Regions from separate parts of the Candidatus Thalassolituus haligoni genome, predicted to be linked through region 1. Evidence: predicted binding sites of a transcription regulator. Region 1 holds the regulator's gene; each other region holds the start of a gene.
What was found. The regulator PhoB, encoded in region 1, activates phosphate uptake and scavenging genes when phosphate is short. The targets are predictions, from matches to a motif close to TGTCATANNNNTGTCANA.
Positions count from the first base shown of each region.

Region 2: the regulator PhoB is predicted to act here: its motif matches at 3,815-3,832, upstream of SOJ49_RS12720 (esterase-like activity of phytase family protein).
Region 3: the regulator PhoB is predicted to act here: its motif matches at 3,273-3,290, upstream of SOJ49_RS09985 (copper resistance system multicopper oxidase).

Region 1 covers NZ_CP139482.1:4,074,454-4,081,577, reverse strand. The annotation lists gene phoR (phosphate regulon sensor histidine kinase PhoR) at 1-1,193, opposite strand, end outside; gene phoB (phosphate regulon transcriptional regulator PhoB) at 1,199-1,897, opposite strand; gene ubiA (4-hydroxybenzoate octaprenyltransferase) at 2,007-2,912, opposite strand; gene SOJ49_RS18420 (chorismate lyase) at 2,915-3,499, opposite strand; gene SOJ49_RS18415 (rubredoxin) at 3,647-3,811, shown strand; gene SOJ49_RS18410 (hypothetical protein) at 3,890-4,129, shown strand; gene SOJ49_RS18405 (HU family DNA-binding protein) at 4,379-4,651, shown strand; gene SOJ49_RS18400 (DUF1415 domain-containing protein) at 4,658-5,242, shown strand; gene SOJ49_RS18395 (HDOD domain-containing protein) at 5,378-6,772, opposite strand; gene recG (ATP-dependent DNA helicase RecG) at 6,864-7,124, opposite strand, start outside.
Region 2 covers NZ_CP139482.1:2,860,718-2,867,841, reverse strand. The annotation lists gene SOJ49_RS12730 (hypothetical protein) at 103-417, opposite strand; gene SOJ49_RS12725 (hypothetical protein) at 528-974, shown strand; gene SOJ49_RS12720 (esterase-like activity of phytase family protein) at 1,230-3,755, opposite strand; gene SOJ49_RS12715 (efflux RND transporter permease subunit) at 3,965-7,066, opposite strand; gene SOJ49_RS12710 (efflux RND transporter periplasmic adaptor subunit) at 7,068-7,124, opposite strand, start outside.
Region 3 covers NZ_CP139482.1:2,227,147-2,234,270, forward strand. The annotation lists gene SOJ49_RS09975 (hypothetical protein) at 70-396, opposite strand; gene SOJ49_RS09980 (copper resistance protein B) at 440-1,414, opposite strand; gene SOJ49_RS09985 (copper resistance system multicopper oxidase) at 1,420-3,216, opposite strand; gene SOJ49_RS09990 (heavy metal response regulator transcription factor) at 3,365-4,051, shown strand; gene SOJ49_RS09995 (heavy metal sensor histidine kinase) at 4,044-5,447, shown strand; gene SOJ49_RS10000 (APC family permease) at 5,469-6,806, shown strand; gene SOJ49_RS10005 (hypothetical protein) at 6,889-7,124, shown strand, end outside.

The DNA of each region.
Region 1 (7,124 bases):
ACGTGTTTGACGATGGCCAGTCCTAGACCGGTGCCGCCGGTGGCGATGCTGCGGCTCGGGTCGGCGCGATAGAAACGCTCGGTCAGGCGAGGAATATGATGATGAGCAATACCGATGCCGTTGTCAGTAACACTGAAATAACCTTTGCCGCCCTCTGAGTACCAGTGCAGCTTCACATGGCCGCCTTCGGGGGTGTATTTCACCGCATTAAATACCAGGTTGGAAAAGGCACTGCGGAGTTCGTTATAAAACCCCATCAGCTTTTGGTCGTGGTCAATACTCAGCGAGAGAGTGTGTTTGTTGCTGCTGAGAGAGGCTGCGTCACGGCGAATCGCTTCCAGCAGCGGTTGCAACGCCACTGGCTGAGCCTGCTCATTCTCACCTGTTTCCAGCCGCGACAGCATCAGCAGATCCTTGAGCAGATTTTCCATGCGATGACTCTGCTCGCTCATCTGTTGCAGCATGCGTCCCCAGCGGGGTGGCAACATTTCAGAAGCAGCTTGCATGGTTTCGACGTAGCCGGAAATCACCGTGAGGGGGGTGCGTAACTCGTGGCTGACGTTGGCGACGAAGTCTTTGCGCATTTCTTCCAGTTGCTTCAGGCGGGTGACGTCATGCACCAGGATCAAGCGGTCTTTACGGCCAAACAAGGTGATATTGAATTGCAGGTAAATACGCGGGTTGATTGGAGAGCGAATGGTCAGCGGTTCGTGGTAGTCCGCCTTGTCGAAGTAGGCCTTGAACTCCGGCGTTCGAATCAGGTTGGTAATGGGCTGGCCAATATCAACCGGGCTGCGTAAGCCAAGGTAGTTTTGAGCGGCCTGATTCCAGAACTCCAGTGCCCCGGTGGCGTCGACCATCAATACCGAATCCTGCAGCGCGGCGGTTGAATCCTGTATGCGGTTGATAATGGCCTGCAAGCGCTGTTGATGTTTGATGCTGCTTTGTTGCAAGCGCTGGTTTTCCGTAAAAATGGAACCCCAGATACCGAGTGTGCGTGGCAAGACGGTGGTTTGTCCCTGATCCAGCCAGCGATGCAGGCGATAGAGCTGCAGCCACTGCCAGGAGATATAGATGCCCATCATCAGGCACAGGGCTTCCAGTGGCTTGCCAAAATAATAGTAGCCACAGCCAACGGCAAGTATCAGCAGATAAAGGATTCGGCGCAGCTCTCTGCGCCAGACAGGGGTCATCAAAATCAGGAGGCTTTGATCGAAAAGCGATAGCCCGTGCCACGAACGGTCTGAATCAGCTGTTCGTGGGATTCGCCAAGCGCCTTGCGCAGACGGCGAATATGGACATCGACGGTACGTTCTTCAACGTAGACATTACCACCCCATACCTGATCCAGTAGCTGGGCGCGGGAGTAGGCGCGCTCCTGATGGGTCATGAAAAATTGCAACAGGCGGTACTCGGTAGGGCCAATATCAATCGGGTTACCATGGGCGGTCACCCGGTGACAGACCGGGTCGAGCATCAGGCCACTGACCTCGATTGGTTCTTCAATGCCTTGCGGCGTTGAGCGCCGTAAAACGGCCTTCAGGCGCGCCACCAGCTCACGCGGTGAAAACGGTTTGGTGATGTAATCGTCCGCCCCCGCTTCCAGTCCTTGAACCTTGTTATCTTCTTCGCCCTTGGCAGTCAGCATGATGATCGGCAGCTCGGCAGTTCGATCTTCGCGCTTGAGGCGGCGAGCAAACTCGACACCGCTGGTGCCTGGCAGCATCCAGTCAAGCAAAATCATATCTGGCTTTCTGTCGATAATCTGCGCATGTGCTTCCTGTACATTCGCTGCTTCAAGGCATTCATACCCGGCCATTTCCAGGGCCACGGCTATCATTTCCCGGATCGGGGCTTCATCGTCCACAATAAGAACGGTCTTGCCTGCTTTGGTCATAACGGCTCGTCACGCAAATGTCACAATAGGAATAATGCGGGGGTATTACACTGATCCAGTGTTACAAGCATGTGACACTGCTGAGATTGGCGTCAAGCATATTGCCTGATCAGGGCAAAGATGGCGTCGCCAGGGCGTAGTTCAGCACCAGGCCAACCCAAATAATCGCGCCATACCAGTGAGCTGCCAGAAACTCCTTTAAACAGGCCATACGCTCACGGCTGCGGATGGCACGTAATTGCCACCACAAATAACCACCTGCAATTAACCAGGCGAGGTAGAATGGCCACCCTGCGTCTAATTGGCTGCCTGTCAGTAGCAGACAAAAATGCGCCATGCCATAAAGAATGGCAATCATGGTGACGTCCAGATCACCAAACAGGATTGCGGTGCTTTTGACACCGATCAACAGATCATCGTCGCGGTCGACCATGGCATAAATGGTGTCATAGCCGACGGTCCAGCAGACGTTAGCAATAAATAACAGCCAGCAGAGGGATGTCAGTTCATTGGCTTGCGCAGCGAACGCCATGGGAATTGCCCAGGAGAACGCAGCTCCGAGAAACACCTGTGGCAGGTGCGTGTGGCGTTTCATGTAAGGATAAAGTGCTGCCAGAGCAACCCCGCCGAGTGACAGCCAGAGGGTCAGGGTATTGGTCATTAACACCAGCAGCAAGCCGATCAGACAGAGCATAACAAAACCGATCAGCGCCTCGCGGTCGGCTATGCGGCCCTGCGTCAGGGGCCGATCCTGCGTGCGTTTGACGTGGCGGTCGATATGACGATCGGCGTAGTCGTTGATGACACAACCGGCGGAGCGCATCACAAATACTCCGAGGGTAAAAATCACCAGGTTGGCAATCGATGGCAAACCTTCGGCGGCCACCCATAGCGCCCATAGCATCGGCCATAACAGCAGGTAGGAACCGACCGGTTTGTTCAGCCGGGTCAGCTGAATCCACTGATGCCAGCGTGGCCAGAGTTTATCGAGTGTGGCAGACAGAGGTGATTGCATAATCAATGCCTTGTGTCGTCTGGCGAATGGAAGCGTGGTGATAGCAGTAGCGAAGAGAACGCCTCCGTTACCAGTAGAGGCGCACCGTTGATTGTAAACACGGAGCGCCTTGTCCAGCAAAAACAATGCGCACTGTCGGTTACCGGTTGACAGGCTTGACTGAACTTCAATGGTTGTCGGCGCAAGCTGGCCTGGCTGAATAAGTAGCTGCCAAGAGAACGATTGCCAAGATGACGAATTGGCTGACCAACCCTTGCCAGGCTGGTCAAGGGAATGACGGTACGGGCTCTTACCAGCTCGTATTGCCCCTGGCGCAGTGATACTTCGCGTACCCATACCGGTTGCCGCCAGCGCAATTTCAGGTCGGCACATTCAGAGGGCAAGGCTGGGCCGTGATATTGTCTGACGACATCGACCGAAAACTCAGCGGGATTCAGCGCCTGCAAACGTTTGGTCAGCGATCCGGCGTCATCAAGCCAGTAGCGCCAGGGTCGGGGAATGCCCGCCAGCGCAGTTTGAAAACGTCCACTCCAGCGAGGCGCGGTTGCCAACAGCCGGGCGTGGTATCGGGGTGTAGTGCTTTTCATGGCGGCGCAGCATGCGGCAAATCGCATTTACTGGCAAGAGGATTGCCCTGTCCATTGATTTTATCCGGGTTGGCCAGTAGCTTAGGCGCCTTTACCGCTGACACGAGTGATAAACGGCGGGTAAACAAGCGATTGACAGGTATTTGCATGAAAAAGTGGCAGTGCGTGGTGTGTGGCTGGATTTATGATGAAGCCGAAGGCGCACCGGAAGAAGGTATTCCACCAGGGACTTGCTGGGAGGATGTACCGGATGACTTTACCTGCCCGGATTGTGGTGTTGGCAAAGACGACTTTGAAATGATCGAGATTTGATCATTGGCTCCTGTCTCTCCTTCATCCCCGGTCACTCTCCCTGAAGCCCCTTGGTCATTGATCATTCTGGGTGCCGGAATGGCAGGCTACCGTTTGGCTCGCGAATACCGCCAGCGTAACGCAGACGCCACAGTACTGCTGATTTGCCCTGACGGCGGGCAACTGCTGCAGGCCAGTGCCGCCGAGATGGCAGATACGCTGGGCATCGCCGTACTGAATAATACTCGTGTCACCGAGATCGACCGGCTCAACGGCAACCTTGAGACACCACTGGGGCGTTTTGTGTTTGAGCGGCTGATGCTGGCGACGGACGCCTGAGTGATGGGAGATTGCTGCCTTGCTGACAAACCATGAAGCGTATCAGCATCTTGATATTGATGATCGTGGTATATAGCAGAATTTCAGGATTCATGCCTTGATTGCTCGACTATGCTTTAGCGCATGCGGCGCTGACGAACAAGCCGTATTCCAATACCGATTGACCGATAACCACTGTTTTTCTGAGCCTGCGCTGCAGGCCTGTACAATCCGGGCGTTATGCCCAACTTATTGAGAGGATTCAACTCCATGCGTAAACCAGAACTGGCGGCAGCCATTGCTGAAAAAACCGACCTGAGCAAGGAAAAAGCGACAGAAATCATCACCGTGGTGACCGATCGTATTGCCCAGGCGTTGGCTGAAGGCGACAACGTAAGCCTGATCGGCTTTGGTACGTTTGAGGTGCGTCAGCGCGCTGAGCGTCAGGGTAAAAACCCGCAGACCGGCGAGCCAATTACCATTGCTGCCGCCAAAGTACCTGCGTTCAAGCCTGGCAAGGCGCTGAAAGACTCGGTGCAGTAAGTCGCCATGACGGATGCCGCAACGCTCACCCGACGCTGGGTCGAACTGCTGGTGGTAGGTGAAGGACTGTGTCCTTTTGCCGAGCCAGTGATGCCAGGTCTGCGGATTGACGTCTGCGAGCATCCGGATCTTGATCAGGCCACTGCGGAGTTTATGGATTTACTCACCGAAGTGGCCAGGGCCGATGCGGATGCACTGCCAACTGCCCTGTTTGTAGTGCCAGGGTTGGTCAAGGAATTTGATGAATACTGGAACTGGAGCCTGATTTGCGAGCAGTTACTGGTACAAATGGGGTATGAAGGCCTGTTACAACTGGCCACATTTCATCCCAACTACTGTTTTGATGGTGAACCGCTGGATGATCCAGGCAACTTCACCAATCGATCACCCTTTCCCATGCTGCACATTATTCGTGAAGCACATATTGAACAGGCGCTGGCGTCGGTGCCCTTCCCTGAGCGTATTCCCGTGCGTAACCAGAAACATCTGCGACGCTTGGGTATTCAGGGTGTGCTGGCATTAATGCCGGCGCTGGCGGATACCGCCGTACTGTCTGATCAACCTGCGGGCCGGTGTTCGCCGCAGGAGTAGTCGGTGCAGGTTACCCCTGATGGCTGTGGCTCTTCTGATCAAACGATGTGGAATTCACACCTGAATTCAACGATTAACCGCAACACTTGACTATTCACTGCGAGAGACAAGTGACCGGTGAGTGACAAGTGACGCCTAGGCCGACAGTGCCTGCACCAAATCGCTTAATTCCCCAACATGGGAGACCAGCTCTTCGGTCGCCTCTCCGGCAGCATTGTCACTCAGACCCAGCGCGCTGAGCGTGTCCGGGTCGAGGGCTTCTTGCGGGCCATCACCATAACCGTGGGCGCGTAAGCTGCGAGTGGTGACGTTCAGAATCCGGGCGTAAACGGCGTGTTCACCGTCGTAGTGGGGATTATGTTGCTGACGCAAGGCGACCACGACTTCTTCCGGCAGATCCCACTGCTGCAGCAAGCTGGCGGCGATCTGTTCGCGGGTAAGCGCCAGCAGGTGGCGCTCGATATAGCAGCGATTGATATGAGGATTGGCTTCTATATGGCGATTTATCAGCGAAAATTGCGGCGGAAAGACGTGCGCCAGTACCAGAAAACCAAAGTTATGCAGCAGTCCGCAGAGATAGGCGAGGCCACTATCCGGGCGGTTTTTTAACTTGCAACGGCGGGCCAGGTCGCTGGCCAAAGCGGCCCCCAGTACGGCTTGTTGCCAAAAAGGAGTGTAGCCTTTCGGGCCTTCACGAGGCACATCAAGGCTGCGCCCCAGCGCCAGGCCGAGAGCCAGGTTCATCACCAGGTCAAACCCTAGCACTCGTAAGACGGCTTCTTCGACCGTGGTAATATTGCCTCTGGATCGATAGTAGGGTGAACGGGCCCAGCTGAGGATCTGGGCACTCATGCTGGGATCCAGTTCAACGGCCTGTGCCAACGATACCGTGTCGGCATTAGGATCGATCCGCAATTCAATGATACGGCGAGCGGTTTCTGGCAGTGGCGGCAAATCGAGGGTGTCTTGCAGGCGCTGCTGAATACGCAATGGAGTGAATTGCCGTACGGCAGCGTTGATGTCATTGGTATCTTCTGCGGTGGTCGCATGATACAGGTCGGTCTGGATCGGGGCCGAATAATGGCCAATATGCGAACGTGTGGTGAGTGCCCGGAATTGATCCGCAGGCAAGCGCAGACAAGTGTTGGTCGTACTGGACTGTATATACAGCTCATCCAGCTCCAGCAATGAGTGATCAATCAGGCTTTCTATCTGGGTCAGTTGTGGCAGCGCAGGAGAGTCATCAAGCCCCAGTTTTTGCTTCAGCGCTTGCAATTCATCCGGTGACAGGGCAGTAAATTGCCGTCCCAGCTGATGTGCCAGCTGGTTCAGATCCAGTAGCCGATTGGATGGAATCAGCACCTGTACTCTGCCGTGGACATCTTTCAGAAAAATAACTTTTGCCAGGCTGCCAGGCGCTGGCGTTGCACTATCCATGATCATGGTTGGATCACCCGTTGTGTCGTCGCTGGTTGTGTGATGAATATTCCATTGCCCGAGTGCCTTTTTAACTGAGGCCAGAAACGCCATGACCACTCCGTTGATTTCAGTGTTAGTACAGACAATATAGATCAGATAGTCGTCTTTGCCCGTGCTGAACAATCAACGGATCATGAACGGCTTATACTGCGGCATAACGTTCGGCATCTCCGAGCCAGCGCAGGATCAACGGCTCGACCCGTTCAGGATGCTGCTGCCAGAGCTGGGTTGCCATCTCCCGTACCTGGGGGAGCAGTTCGGCATCGCGTTGCAAGTCGGCCACCCGCAACATTTGCAGTCCGGTCTGGCGGGTGCCAAGTACTTCGCCCGGCCCGCGCAACATCAGATCCTGTTCGGCAATATAAAAACCGTCCTGACTTTCACGCATCACTTGCAGGCGTTG
Region 2 (7,124 bases), 1.2 Mb from region 1:
GCCTGCAGGCGCTGTCGGTCAGCAAGCGGCTACCGTAAGATTATAAAATGAGTATCTGTAACGGTTGTCAGACCGCTATCGATAACGCTACCGAAGTACGTGTCATCTCATACGAGTCATATTGACTGCTTCCGTGTTCTTTTTAATCCCCCGCTTGTGGATCATAAAAGGCCAAATCTTTTTAGCTGTTAAGTCAAACTTTATTTTTTCACCCCCTTGTTTGTTCTCTTTGTTAGTCTGGCCGATGTGGTTGGGAAGCACGACCAGTGGCTCGAATATCTGGTGGTGTTCATTCAATGCGTTATGCATTAAACCTGCATCTGCGCACATGTCGCCGGGTTTTTGTCTCGGGGGGAACCAGTGATCGCTATCGATAGCCGTAACAGGTGGTTCGATTCCCGGCGTTTTTTGTGGCAAGGGGGTGGAATGCTGTCAAAAAAGTAACGTTTCTGAAGTGAGTAGTAGAGCGTTTTTCAGACAGGGATTCACCGCTCAAAAAGGATGGTAGATAACTCAGGAGAGACTGCGTGAACGCTGCAGCTATGGATACACCAGCGGAAAAAGCATTATTTGCGCTGGCATTAAAATATGAAGTGATTACCGGTAATCGGGTGAAATGGCGGCAAGATACAGAAGCTGCTTTTCAGATGGTAATGGAGGCGTTATCGAGTAGCAGGAACGAATTATTTCAGGCGGCGGTGGCCTTTCTGGAAGCTCAGCCTGTTGCCGGACGCAAGGCTTTTTTACGATTGCAGCAGGAGATTGTACCGGACGGTTTTGAAGCACGGGTTGAAATGTATCGAGGGGTTGCCTTTCGACAACTTCGATCCACGGATGCGGATCAGCAGGCAGGCGAACAGAGTCTGGTACACAGAACTTATCGTGGCGTTGCCTACGAAGAGCCGGTAACCCACAAAGATGCTGAGTCGGATAGTCGTAAGGGTAAACGTTTGTATCGAGGGCGACGTTATTAGCACTCGAACCGCTGGTGAGAATCAGGCCAATGCCCGTCAAGGAACGGAGTAAAGGTGAGGTTCTAACCGAGGGGAGGCGGATCAGAGTAAATGTCAATCTCTGATGATTGTTGAACCCGATAACCGGGCAAAACCGCATTGTCATAAAAAACCCGTACTCAGGAGAGCACGGGTTTTTTTATGCCTATCGTTTTTATGCGATGTCTTCGCGGCAATGTTTGCGGGCCAAAGCCCGCTTGGGCGGTTTGAACCGGTTTAATTCAGCTGACCCAGATTGATCAGCTGGATCTCACCGCTGTTGTCGTCAACACCGTCGTTGTCATTAACAATGTAGACGTCGCCAGAAGCGGTCATGGCAGACCCTTCGATCTTCTCAGGTACCAGTCCACCGGCGGCTTTCAGGTCATCCATCAGGTCACGTACCAGCGTCTTGCTGATGGTAGTTTCACTGCTGATATTGGTCATATCAATCTTGTACAGGCGCTTGATTGCGGCATCCGGGCCACCCTGATTATCGCGCTCCAACACCAGGAAGCGGCCGTCACCCAGTGAAGTGATGTCGGACAAGCCGACCCAGCCGCCATTCTGGGATTCAACCGCATCCAGTGGGTAGAATACAAAACTCCAGTTCTGGGTCGTGAGGTCGTAAATGCCAATACGCGGGTTGGCTTCGCTGTTCCAGGCGCGCTGGAAGGCAACATACAGCTTGCCATCGTATTCGGCGACACCTTCGAAACCAAAACGCAGCTGCACTGCATTCAGGGTATCCGGCAAGGTAACGACGTCAGAGATCACGCCAGCAGAGTCGGCATGGAAGAGAAAATTCAGCTTGGTGATGTCGCGGGCATCATCGTTGAAGGTGCCCGCGCCTTCGGAAGCAATCCAGAAGCTGCCATCGGTCATAACGGCAATACCTTCGCCGTCAATATTGAGCGACTTGTCGTCATTGATCATGGCAGCCAGGTCAGCATCGTCGAAGCTGTTGGCGTCGATAGCAGCTCCTGACGTTGAGACGGCGGCAAAAATATCATTGCTGTCCAGCAGCTTTATTTCGGTGGTCAGCATGGCTGGCTTGGTGCTGATATCGATACCAAATACGCGGTTCTGGCCATAGAAGCTGTCTTCCAGCGACCACAGCATGTCAGCATTGGATGGATCGGCAGACAAGCCGGACAGGGCGGAGAATGGGATCGGCGAGCCATCGGCGCGTTCTTCAGAAATAATGGTTGGGTAGGCATCTTCTTGCTGCGCCAGGCGGTAGATGTTCAGGCTGCCACGGAACTTGCCACCACGATCATCTTCTTCGCTGGCAGCCACCAGCAGGTTGCGGGAAGGAATCGCCTTGACGCCTTCAGGCCCCATCGCGGCTGGCAGTACCTGGAACAGCTCTGGATTGGCAGGGTCGGCCATGTCGAAGACAAATACCAGGCTGGCGCGCTCGGAGTTGACGAACAGGAAGCCGTTGTCACCAAACTTGCCGTATTCAGCATTTTCCAGCTCGGCACCCTTGTTGCCGGAACGGCCGTCGGGATATTGGCCGATCATGGCCACGACCTGATCCATCATCAGCGATTCAACTACATCACCAGAGGTATTGAATACCGTGAAGGTACGGCTGCCCCCGTTCATGTCGCCTTCGTCAGCGGTCACAAACAGTTCATTGTTCACCCAGGTAACACCGTCTGGTTCGCGTGGAACATCCAGTTTTGATTCGGTCTGGGAGATGATGGCAGGATCTTCTTCGGTCAGGTCAACACCGTCGAGGTCAACCGTGCCGGCGCTGAAGTGGTTAATGACGCTGGCGGTTGCCAGATCAACCAGTACCAGATGGTTGTTTTCCTGCATGGTGACAACGGCAATATTGTTGTCATTGATGTCGACGTATTCTGGTTCCGGGTCGGTGGGGGCAATATCCGCCAGCCCGGTCATATCAACCTGGGTGGCTGTCCAGTTGGCCGGGTCGCTATCGCTGGTATCAACCACCATCAGGAAACCGGCGGGCAATTGTGGCGAAACATCAATCTGACCGTCGTCCAGGTCTTCGTCGCGTTCGTTTTCGATCGCAACGGCGGCGTACATGCCGTCGTGGCTAACAGCCACAGAATCTGGCTGGCCGCCCATATCAATCGTCGCAACAATGGTCTGGGTCGCAATATCAACGACCGTCAGTGAACCGGAAGGTGTAACGAAGTCTGTCGAGGTATTAACCCCTACCAGAGCATAGTTGCCCACTACGGCCACCGACGTTGGCTCTCCGCCGACATCCAGTGTACCTGCTGCTACCGGGTTGGCAGGATCCTTGATATCAACAAAACCGATCTGCTCCATTGGGCTGTCGGTGTAGATCAGGGTCAGGCCATCCTTGCTGTAATCGACGATTTCCGCCACGGTTTGGGTATCGATATCACAGCTAGCAGAAATCTGCTGACACACCGGGAACGTCGCGATGCGAACAAAGTTCATCTCTTTGTTGGCGTTACACAGGTAGCTGGTTGCAGTGATTTCGTCGGCATCCAGTGCGCCGTCGCTGTTCAGATCGATACCGGAGTCAACCTGTAGGCCACCGGCGTAGCATTTGGCGCTCAGCTCTGGCAGTTCAGTTTGCTTGATCAGGCTGACCAGACCAGCAGTCCCTGCCGATCCGGTAGAGCCGTTTGTACCATTTTGTCCAGTTTCACCCTGGGCACCATCTTTGCCATTTTTACCATCATCGCCAGCACAGCCCGCCAGCATAAACGGCGTGGCCAGGGCAATTGCCTGAACCAGTTTCAATAGTTGCATCGTTCCATCTCACCTTGTTGTTTTGGAGACAACATAATGTGGAACTTAAATGTCAGGGGTGTTGCACAAGGATGACAATGGTTTGTATTGGCAGAGTCGGCTGTTAGGGGACACTAGCCGGTTTGTTAATGGAGGGAGCGAACGCGGGTTCCGGTTTGCAGGAACCCGTATTGCATTTGAGCGACAAACAGGGGTCGTTTGCCATCCACTCAGACTGGAATTTTCACTCTGTGAGCGTAACTGTACAGGACGGGTACGACGCCCAGTGTCAGTATCGTGGCGAAGCCGAGTCCAAAGGCGATGACCACTGCCATGCTGTTGAAGAAGGGGTCGGTCAACAGCGGCACCATGCCCAAAATAGTGGTAAGCGCTGCCATGGTGACTGGGCGCAAGCGACTGACTGCGGCATCAAAGATAGCGTCGTAGCCATTTTTACCGCTGCGGTCTTCCAATTGAATCTGATCCACCAGCACGATGCCGTTTTTGACGATCATGCCGGATAGGCTGAGGAATCCCAGCAGCGCCATAAAGCCAAACTCGGCCCTGAGCAGCAACATACCCGCAGTGACGCCAATAATGGCCAGTGGTACACAGGCCCAGATCACCAGCGCTGCCCGTAATTCGTTAAACAGCAGTATGGTGATGATAAACATGATCAGGTAGCCCATTGGCAGCGAGGCGAATACGTTGGCCTGCGCATCTCGGGACGATTCGTACTCTCCGCCCCATTCCAGTTGATATCCGGCGGGGAGTGGAATGGCTTCCAGCTGGGGGCGTATCCGCTGGAACAATTCGTCGGCAGTTTGGGCTGAGGCAAAGGATGGGTCGGCCAGAACCTCGATGGTACGTTTGCGGTCGCGACGCATGATCAACGGATCTTCAAAGGTAATATCAAAGCGATCGACCACTTGCTGAATCGGGATGTAGCGGTTAAACACCGGACTCCAGATTTGCAAGTCCATCAGGTTGTTGACGTTCAGGCGTTCCTGTTCCGGTGGACGCAAGACCATGGGCTTTAGGTGGGTGCCTTCCCGGTACAGTCCGACCTGTTTGCCGGAGAAACTCAGTTGCAGCAGGTCGTCGAGATCCTGTTTGGAAATACCTGCTCGCCGGGCTGCCTCTTCTTGCAGATGCGGACGAATAACTTTCACTCGTTCGCGCCAGTTGTGACGGATGTTATCGGCTGCCGGGTCGGTGCGCAGGATCTGTTCTGCCTGCTCGGCCAGCATTCGCAGTTCAGTTTGATCCGGGCCGGAAAAACGGGCTTCAATCTTGGCCGGAGTACTGGAACCAATTTGCAGCCGCTGGAATTTGACAAACGCGTTAGGCATATCGGTGGCGGTGTATTGTTGGGCACTGCTGATCAGCGCCGGAATCTGCTCGCGTTGTTCCGTACGGATCAACACCTGGGCAAAAGCGGCATATTGCTTTTCTGGAGCGTAGGTCAGCATAAACCGGACTTCTCCTTGGCCAACGGTGGACGAGGTAAATTCCACGCCTTGCTGTTGCTGAAACCATTGCTCCAGTTTGCGGGCCTGCTTCTGAGTTGCAAGGATATCGCTGCCTTCCGGTAACCAGATATCCGCCAGAAAAATGGGGGTATTGGATGGTGGAAAAAACGCTCGTTTGACCTGACTAAAGCCGATAACGGCGATCACCATCAAGGTAACCATCAGTATCATGGATACACCACGATGATGCAGCATGGTCGCCAGGATGGCACGGTAACCGTTATACAGGGCACCTTGATAAGGGGCAGACGAATTCGTTCTGCCGTTTTCAGCCGGGCTGGCGTTACTGAGTTGCTCCCGAAATAACAGATTGCAGAGGAAGGGGGTCAGGGTCAGTGCCGTTACCCAGCTGAGTAACAGCGAAATCATCAGGACATAAAACAGCGAACCGACAAACTCGCCCACCGAATCCGGCGACAGTCCGATAGGTGCGAAAGCGGTGATGGCAATCACGGTAGCCCCCAGTAATGGCCACTGGGTTTGTTTTACAATATCAAAAGCCGCCTGAACCCGGCTCTGACCACGTTGCAAGCCGACCATAATGCCTTCGGTAATAACCAGCGCATTATCAACCAGCATCCCCAAAGCAATAATCAGCGCCCCGAGGGAGATACGATGCAGATTGATACCAAACGTTGCCATGGCAATAAAAGTGCCGAGTATGGTCAGTAGCAGGATGGCACCAATAATCAGTCCTGCCCTGACACCCATAAACAGCAGCAATACGGCAATCACAATGACGACGGCCATGGCGAGGTTGAGAATAAAATTCTGCGATGAAGCATCGACTTCAGCGGGCTGATCGTAAATGGTATGCAACGCCATGCCGAGGGGACGGTTGTTATCCAGTTCTGCCAGTTTGGCCCGAACCTGTGCGCCGACTTCGATGACATTAACACTGTCGGTAAAGGCGATACCCAAGCGTAGCGAGGGTATCGCCTGATAGTTCTCCAGGTGGGTCGGATTTTCGGTAACCCCGGTCGTAATACGGGCAATGTCTTTCAGATAAATCAGTTTGTCGGAGCCCGGTGTGCTGATCAGCAGGTCGCCCAGCTCCTGAACGCTCTGGAATTCACCAGTCGGGTAGATACGAATATATTCATTGCCAACCCGGATGTGTCCGGCATTGCTGACACTGTTCTGGGTTTGTAATAACTGGTACAGACGCGACAGCGGAATACCCAGGTTGGTCATTTGTTCGTGGGAAATATCAATAAAGACCTGTTGTTGTTGATCTCCGGCAATCTCGATATTGGAAACACCTTCCAGGGTCATCAGTTCGCGTTTGAGGTACTCGGCATAGTCGAACAATTCGCTGTAATCAAAACCGTCGCCAGTTAACGCCAGCAGTACACCAAAGACGTCACCAAAGTTATCCAGCACGATGGGAGTGGCAGAACCTGGTGGTAATGAGCTGGTCTTGTCGTGGATCTTGCGCCGCAGTTCGTCCCATATTTGCGGCAGAGTGTCGCCCTGATATTCGGATTTAACTTGAATGTGTATCTGTGACAGTCCGGCTTTGGAGATGGAGTCCAGGTGTTTGATGTAAGGCAAGGACTGGATGGTGTCTTCAAGCCTGGCAGTGACTTCTTCCTCTACCTGCAAGGGGCTGGCACCTGGGTAGTAGGTGTAGACCATGGCTTCCTTGATGGTGAACTTCGGATCTTCAAGGCGGCCAAGTCCGAGGTAGCTGATGATGCCACCTGCCAACAGAATCAGTACCAGCATCCAGCTGGTGGTACTGTGCTTGATGAAATAAGTGGCAGCATTAAGTTGGTTGACGGTGTTGGGTTGTGACATGTCAGAGACCTTGTTCCTGAATCCATGGGCGGATCACCATGCCTTCGCGGGCCTGGTG
Region 3 (7,124 bases), 1.8 Mb from region 1:
AAAAATGATACAGCCATGCGATTCAATTATACGAAAAATATAAACGTCCTAGAAATATATTCAAACAAATCAGTGGGATCCATGATCATGGGATGACGATTTATCATTTTTTGTGGATGAATCCTCTTGATGATCATGACCATGGTTTTCGCTGGCTTCGCCAACCTCTTTTATACTGTTAGATTCATCATGTTTCATCTTACCCATACACTTTTTCATCATCGCTTGCATAACAGGATCATTCATATCCATTTTGCTGTGGTCCATTTTTTCCATTGGTGCACAATCTGGTTTTGCAGCTTGTTCCATATGCTCTTTCGGATCATGCGCTAACGTGGACACTGTGTACAACGCACTTGAAAATGCTAGACATAATATGACGATGTTCTTTTTCATTTTTTAAATCCTCTAATTAAAAATATTACTTACTTTTTTACAATTAAAACCAAAAACGCAAGCCCGCGACATAACGTGTTTCAGAGCTTGTCTCACCAGCAGAACGCGCAAAGTCGGCTGTGTTGCCAAACATTTTTGTTCGTTCAACGCCGACATACGGTGCAAACTGTCGAGAAAATTCATAACGCAACCGCACACCGAATGCTGATGAAGAAAGGCCTTGTCCAACACCGTTGAATTCATCGTCTTTACCGTAGCCGGTTATTTCAGCGCGAGGCTGCAGTATCAGTCGCTGTGTAAGCATCAACTCGTATTCGACCTCTACAGCGAGCGCGGTTCTACCATCAACATCAACGTAGCCCGCCACATCCAACTCAAACCAATAAGGCGCTAAACCTTGTACTCCCACGGCCAGCCATTGTCTGGACTCGCCCTCTTCAGCACTGTCAACTCGAACGCCTATTTGGGTGTCCCAAAAAGTGGATATAGCATGACTCCAAAGAATATCGGTTTGACTTTCTTTGAGCGTGCCCTTGTTAATATCGCCTTCAGCCTTAACAACCAATCGATCGTAAGTCGTGCCAACCCAAGCTTGCACATCATAAAGACTTATTTCACTGTCACTATCGTATTCAAAGCGATTGGCGAGAAACGATTTAAAGACATGCTCATCAGCAAGTTTTAATTGTCGCGGCCCGCTTTGCACATATGGCCCTTCGGTAAGGGTATATCCGCCAGAGTAGGCATGCGGATCACGAAGATCAGATACATTTGCTCCCATATTTGTGTCGTTATCCATTGATCCGGAATTTCCACTTAAATGAGGTTTGGACGTCTCTAGCATTTCAGTCTCAAGCTCGCTTTCATGGCCCATTTTTTTGTGGTCCATTTTTTCTTCGGTCACTTTTTCCTGGTTCATCGTTCCATGACCAGAATGTTCTTGAGCCTGAAGTAACGGACTTATAAGCGTTAACGCACCAACTGCAAAAGCTGTTTTAATAATTTGTTCAATTTTCATAATTCTCATGACACCACCACTTCGCGGAACATGCCTGCATCCATATGAAAAAGTAGGTGACAGTGCCATGCCCAACGCCCGAGATCGTGCGGTGTCGTTACGAAGCCTATCCTCTGAGCTGGCTGAACAGGAATCGTGTGTCTGCGAACCAGCGGCTCACCTTTATCGTTTTCCAGATCACTCCACATTCCGTGCAAATGCATTGGGTGGGTCATCATGGTGTCGTTTTGCAAAATGACGCGCACGCGTTGACGGTGCTTCAGATGCACCGGCGTGCTTTTGCCGAACTCTAAGCCGTCAAAGGACCAGCTATAGCGCTCCATATTACCGGTGAGATGCAGTTCGATTTCACGCTCGGGTATGCCACTATCAAGAATGCCATCTCGCGATCTCAGGTCGGATAGCGTCAGCACTCGCCGACCATTATTACGTAAACCAACGCCCGGATCGTCGAGGCTGGTGCGAGGCATATCCACACGCATATCGACAGAAGGACCAAATTCCGTGCTGGCATGACGCACGGTTTGTGAGGGCATTGCTAAAGGGTTTTGATGTGTGGAATGAACGCTGTGGTCCATCGCCATGCCACCGTGATTCATACCCGGCATGGAATGACCCATCGCCGCGTGATCCATCGCAGCGCCGTCATCACCGTGAGACATCGAACCCATCATATCCTTCATCTCAAGCCACTCAACGGGGTCGAGGTCTGGAATTTCTGCGCTAAGGCCTCGCTCGGTCGCTAATGTTCCACGCGCATACCCTGTTCTATCCATGCTCTGTGCAAAAACCGTATACGCATCGTCTTTAGGCTCCACCAAAACATCGTAAGTTTCACCGGGACCAAAACGAAATTCGTCAACGCTGACAGGTTCGACATTTTGCCCATCTGCTTGCACAACCGTCATTGCCAACCCTGGAATACGGACATCGTAAAAGCTGTTGCTCGCGGCGTTAATAAACCGCAGCCGAATTCGCTCGCCCTTCTTGAACAGACCGGTCCAATTTCCGGCAGGTGTGGTGCCATTCATCAGATACGTCAGTGTTGATGCGGATAGGTCGGCCAAATCCGTAGGATTCATACGCATTTGGTTCCACATCCGTCGCTTTTGCATGGCGTCTTTTATGCCGCCATTTGAAGCGTCACGTAGAAAATCTATAACCGTTGGCTGGTTGAAATTATAAACGTCACCCTGGATTTTCAATTTACTGAAGACACGCATCGGGTCCTCATCAGTCCAGTCGGATAGCTGCACCACATAATCCTGGTCTGATTGAATGACTTCTTTTTCACGGGGCTCAATAATCAGGGCACCATACATCCCTGTCATCTCCTGGAACCCACTATGAGAGTGATACCAATATGTACCACTTTGCTGGAGCGTGAACCGATAGACAAACGTTTCACCCGGCGCAATACCTCTAAAACTGATGCCCGGAACGCCATCCATCTGAAACGGAAGAATAATCCCATGCCAGTGAATCGATGTAGGCACTGATAGTCGGTTTGTTACGCGAATCGTGACGTCATCCCCTTCACGCAGACGGATCGTTGGCGCAGGAATTGACCCATTAATTGTAGTGGCTAGACGAGTCACACCCGTGAAATTCACCGGCGACTGCCCAACCACTAAATTTATCTCTGAACCTTGCAATACAGGTGCGGAGCCTAAGCGAGTATGGGGAGACAACTGCCCAGCCCTCAAAACACTTGGCATTGTCGCCAGAACGCCACCAAGCGCTAGCCCCTTAACAAAGCGTCGGCGTGGCAACATAAGATTGGTCATATCGGAATCACTCATACATCACTCTCGAACTAAACAATGCTATACACCATACTGCCCAAGGCTTTCACACACATGACCCAAAGATGACAATTCTGTAATCTTACCGTCACCTTGTTGTTGGTTAGATTTGACATACTATACGCTTAGGATATCGAGGAGCGGCATGCGACTTTTAATAGTAGAAGATGAACAAAAGACCGGCGATTATCTGAAACAAGGATTGAGTGAAGCTGGGTTCCTCGTGTCGCTTGCGAGAACTGGACTCGATGGACACCATTTAGCCATGACAGAAGAATTCGACCTTTTGATTCTTGATGTCATGCTTCCCGACGTGGATGGTTGGCGTATTCTTCAGTCAATACGCGAATCGGGGCAAAAGACACCCGTGCTTTTTCTGTCAGCCCGAGACAATGTCGACGACCGAGTTAAAGGATTAGAGCTTGGCGCAGATGACTATTTGGTTAAACCCTTTGCGTTTGCAGAAGTATTAGCGAGAGTTCGTACACTGTTGCGTCGAGGTCAAGCTCCTGCAATAGTGGATCAGCTTCAAATTGGCGATTTAATACTGGATATTCCTCGACGACGCGTCACACGACAAGGAAAGAAAGTTAACCTAAGCCACAAAGAGTTTTGCTTGCTGGAATTATTGGTTCGCCGACAAGGTGAAGTACTCACCCGCTCACTCATCGCTTCCCAAGTGTGGGATATGAACTTTGATAGTGACACTAACGTCATTGATGTCGCCATTCGCCGCTTACGCAAGAAAGTGGACGAAGGTTTTGACGTTAAGCTCATCCATACCATAAGAGGAATGGGCTACACCCTAGACTTGGAACGCAATGATGATTAGCCATACACGACGACCGCTCTCTTTGACGCTGCGTGTGCTTTTTTTTGTTGCTACCGCATTTGGTGTAAGCCTGGTAGTGATCAGCCAATTATTGCTTTCTTCCATAGAACATCATTTCATCGAACAAGATGCGGACGAAATTAATGTGATGGTTAACTCGATTAAAAAAGCACTTCACCAATCGCCCACTGACATACTCAAGAATCAAGAGGCACTCTCTCAAGCGATATCTGGACATCATGGCGTTTATTATCAAGTCGAACGCAATGGCGTCTTGCATTACAGCTCATCAGATATAAATTTTCGTCCGCCAACCACGGACTTTCCTGTGGTAAAAAATATTACGGCAAACACACTGCAAACATGGAGAAATAAAGATAGAGGCTATCGAGGCATCGTAACCTTGGTAACCATCGATAAAAATCAATATCGTATTATAAGCGCGATCGACAGAGATTTTCACCAAGGCTTTCTCGAAAACTTTACGCAAAGTGTTGCGTTGATTCTATTTGGTGCCGGTGTTCTTACATTATTCGCGGCTTGGCTGGGCGTTCATCAAGGGCTGAAGCCTCTACGAGGACTAAGCGATCAAGTGGATTTTATCCAGACCGATAAATTAGATTCTCGGCTCGATATGCACTCAGTCCCTGTAGAGTTGAAACCGCTAGTTCAATCGTTTAACCATATGTTAACGCGTATTGAAGAGGGGTTTATTCGGTTATCTCATTTCTCTGCTGATATAGCCCATGAGTTAAGGACGCCGCTGACTAATATTGTGACGCAAACACAAGTGGGATTAAGTAAAGAAAGAAGAACTGAAGACTACCAAGAACTATTGTACTCAAATCTTGAAGACATGGAGCGACTGAGCAAAATGGCGAGCGATATGCTGTGGCTTGCCAAAAGTGAAAACGGATTAATCACCCCAAGCTTCGAGACAATCAATATCCAGGAGGAAGTTCAGTCGCTTTTCGATTTTTTCGAAGCACTCGCAGAAGATACTCACATCACCTTGGCGATCTCTGGCAACACCTCCAATATATCTGGGGACCGTGAATTAATACGACGAGCATTGACCAACTTACTATCGAACGCCATTCGGCATACACCAGAAGGAAAAACTATAAAGGTAGTTCTCGTTGATACTGCCAATGATATGGTTGGTATTTCTATCACGAATGAAGGCAGTACAATTTTATCGGAACATTTGGAGCGTATTTTTGATCGATTTTATCGCGTCGACCCTTCTCGGCAACGGCACGGGGACGGTACCGGGTTAGGACTCGCCATTGTTAGAACCATCGTTGAAGCTCACAAGGGTGTAATTCACGCACAATCCAATAGCCATTCCACGACATTCACCATACATCTTCCAGTCGATGGCCCTTCTCATTAAAATAAATTGAAAGGACAAAATATGTCTCAAGAAACTGAACGATCAAGTCATTATAAATCGAATAGTTTGTCTTTATGGGGCACTGTAATGCTAGGCACAGGCGTCATGATCGGCGCGGGTATTTTTGCGCTTACCGGTCAGATCGCCGAGATGACCGGCCCACTTTTTCCGTTGGCCTTTCTGGCTGCAGCAATTGTTGTGTCTTTTAGCGCCTATTCCTACATTAAGATATCGTCTGCTTACCCCTCCGCTGGAGGCATAGGCATGTATCTTCATAAAGCTTATGGTCACAGTTTGCCCACGGCCTTCAACGCACTATTAATGTACTTTTCAATGGTGATTGCTCAAAGTTTTCTCGCACGAACATTCGGTTCATATAGCATGCAATTGTTCGGAGGAGATCAAGACGGTTACATGGTTTCACTTCTTGGCGCAGGTCTTATTATTTTTGCTTTTATTGTCAACCTGTTAGGCAATCAACTAATTCAGAGTATTGCTTCGTTTATTGGCGTTCTCAAGATCTCTGGCATCATAATATTTGGTTTGATCGGCGTGTGGGTTGCAGACTCAATTAACGTTGACTTCGCCAGTCAATCTGAAGCGGGAGGTAGCATCGGCAATTTTCTTGGCGCTACGGCACTCGGCATCCTTGCATTTAAAGGGTTTACCACTATTACAAATAGTGGATCGGAAGTTAAAGACCCCAAAAAAAATATCGGCAAGGCGATAATTATTTCCATTTCTGCTTGCGTGGTCATTTACTTATTAGTGGGGTTCGCAGTTTCCAGCAATCTATCACTTGATGAAATCATCGAGACCCAGAACTACTCTTTGGCCGCAGCAGCCAAGCCAGCACTCGGCGACATTGGCGTTTGGTTCACCGTTGCGATCGCGATCATGGCAACAACCGGTGGCATCGTTGCAAGTATTTTTGCGGTGTCACGTATGCTCGCGATGCTAACGGAAATGAAACTTGTACCTCATAGCCATTTTGGCATGTCAGGTAGGATTCAAAAGCATACGCTTGTTTACACCGTTGTGTTGGGTTTAATTCTCACAATATTCTTTGACCTCACGCGCATTGCTGCTTTAGGCATCGTTTTTTACTTGATTATGGATATCGCTATTCAATGGGGTGTTCTACGTCACTTGCGTGAAGACTTAAAGGCAAATGCAGTGATACCCAGCATTTCTATTTTTTTAAATTTGGTGGTTTTGGGTGGATTCGTTTGGGTAAAAATAAATTCTGATGCTTTCGTTATCATCATTTCAATACTAACAATGACGGCTATTTTGATCACTGAATGGGCTTTTCTCAAGTATGGAAAAAGCAATAAAAATGAGCATGCGCATCATTAACAAGAGTATGAGTACAGCGTGCGCTCAGCCGATTTAACATCAATAGTCGGGAACTAAACAAAAATAGTTAGAGGATATTATCATGCAAATTGAAACCTTAAGAGATGTACTGATCTGGACCAAGGAATTTCACCAACACTTAAGTCAGTGCCTATCTCACTGTGCAGATAAGAACACCGACGAACGAGCTAGGATGATTCTAGCTTATCTCTCAGATCACGAAGAAAGCCTGACAAAGGTTGTCAATGGCTTTGAAACCACAGGTAATGAACACGCACTGAATACTTGGTGCTACGAATATGTCAACAAACGGCCTAT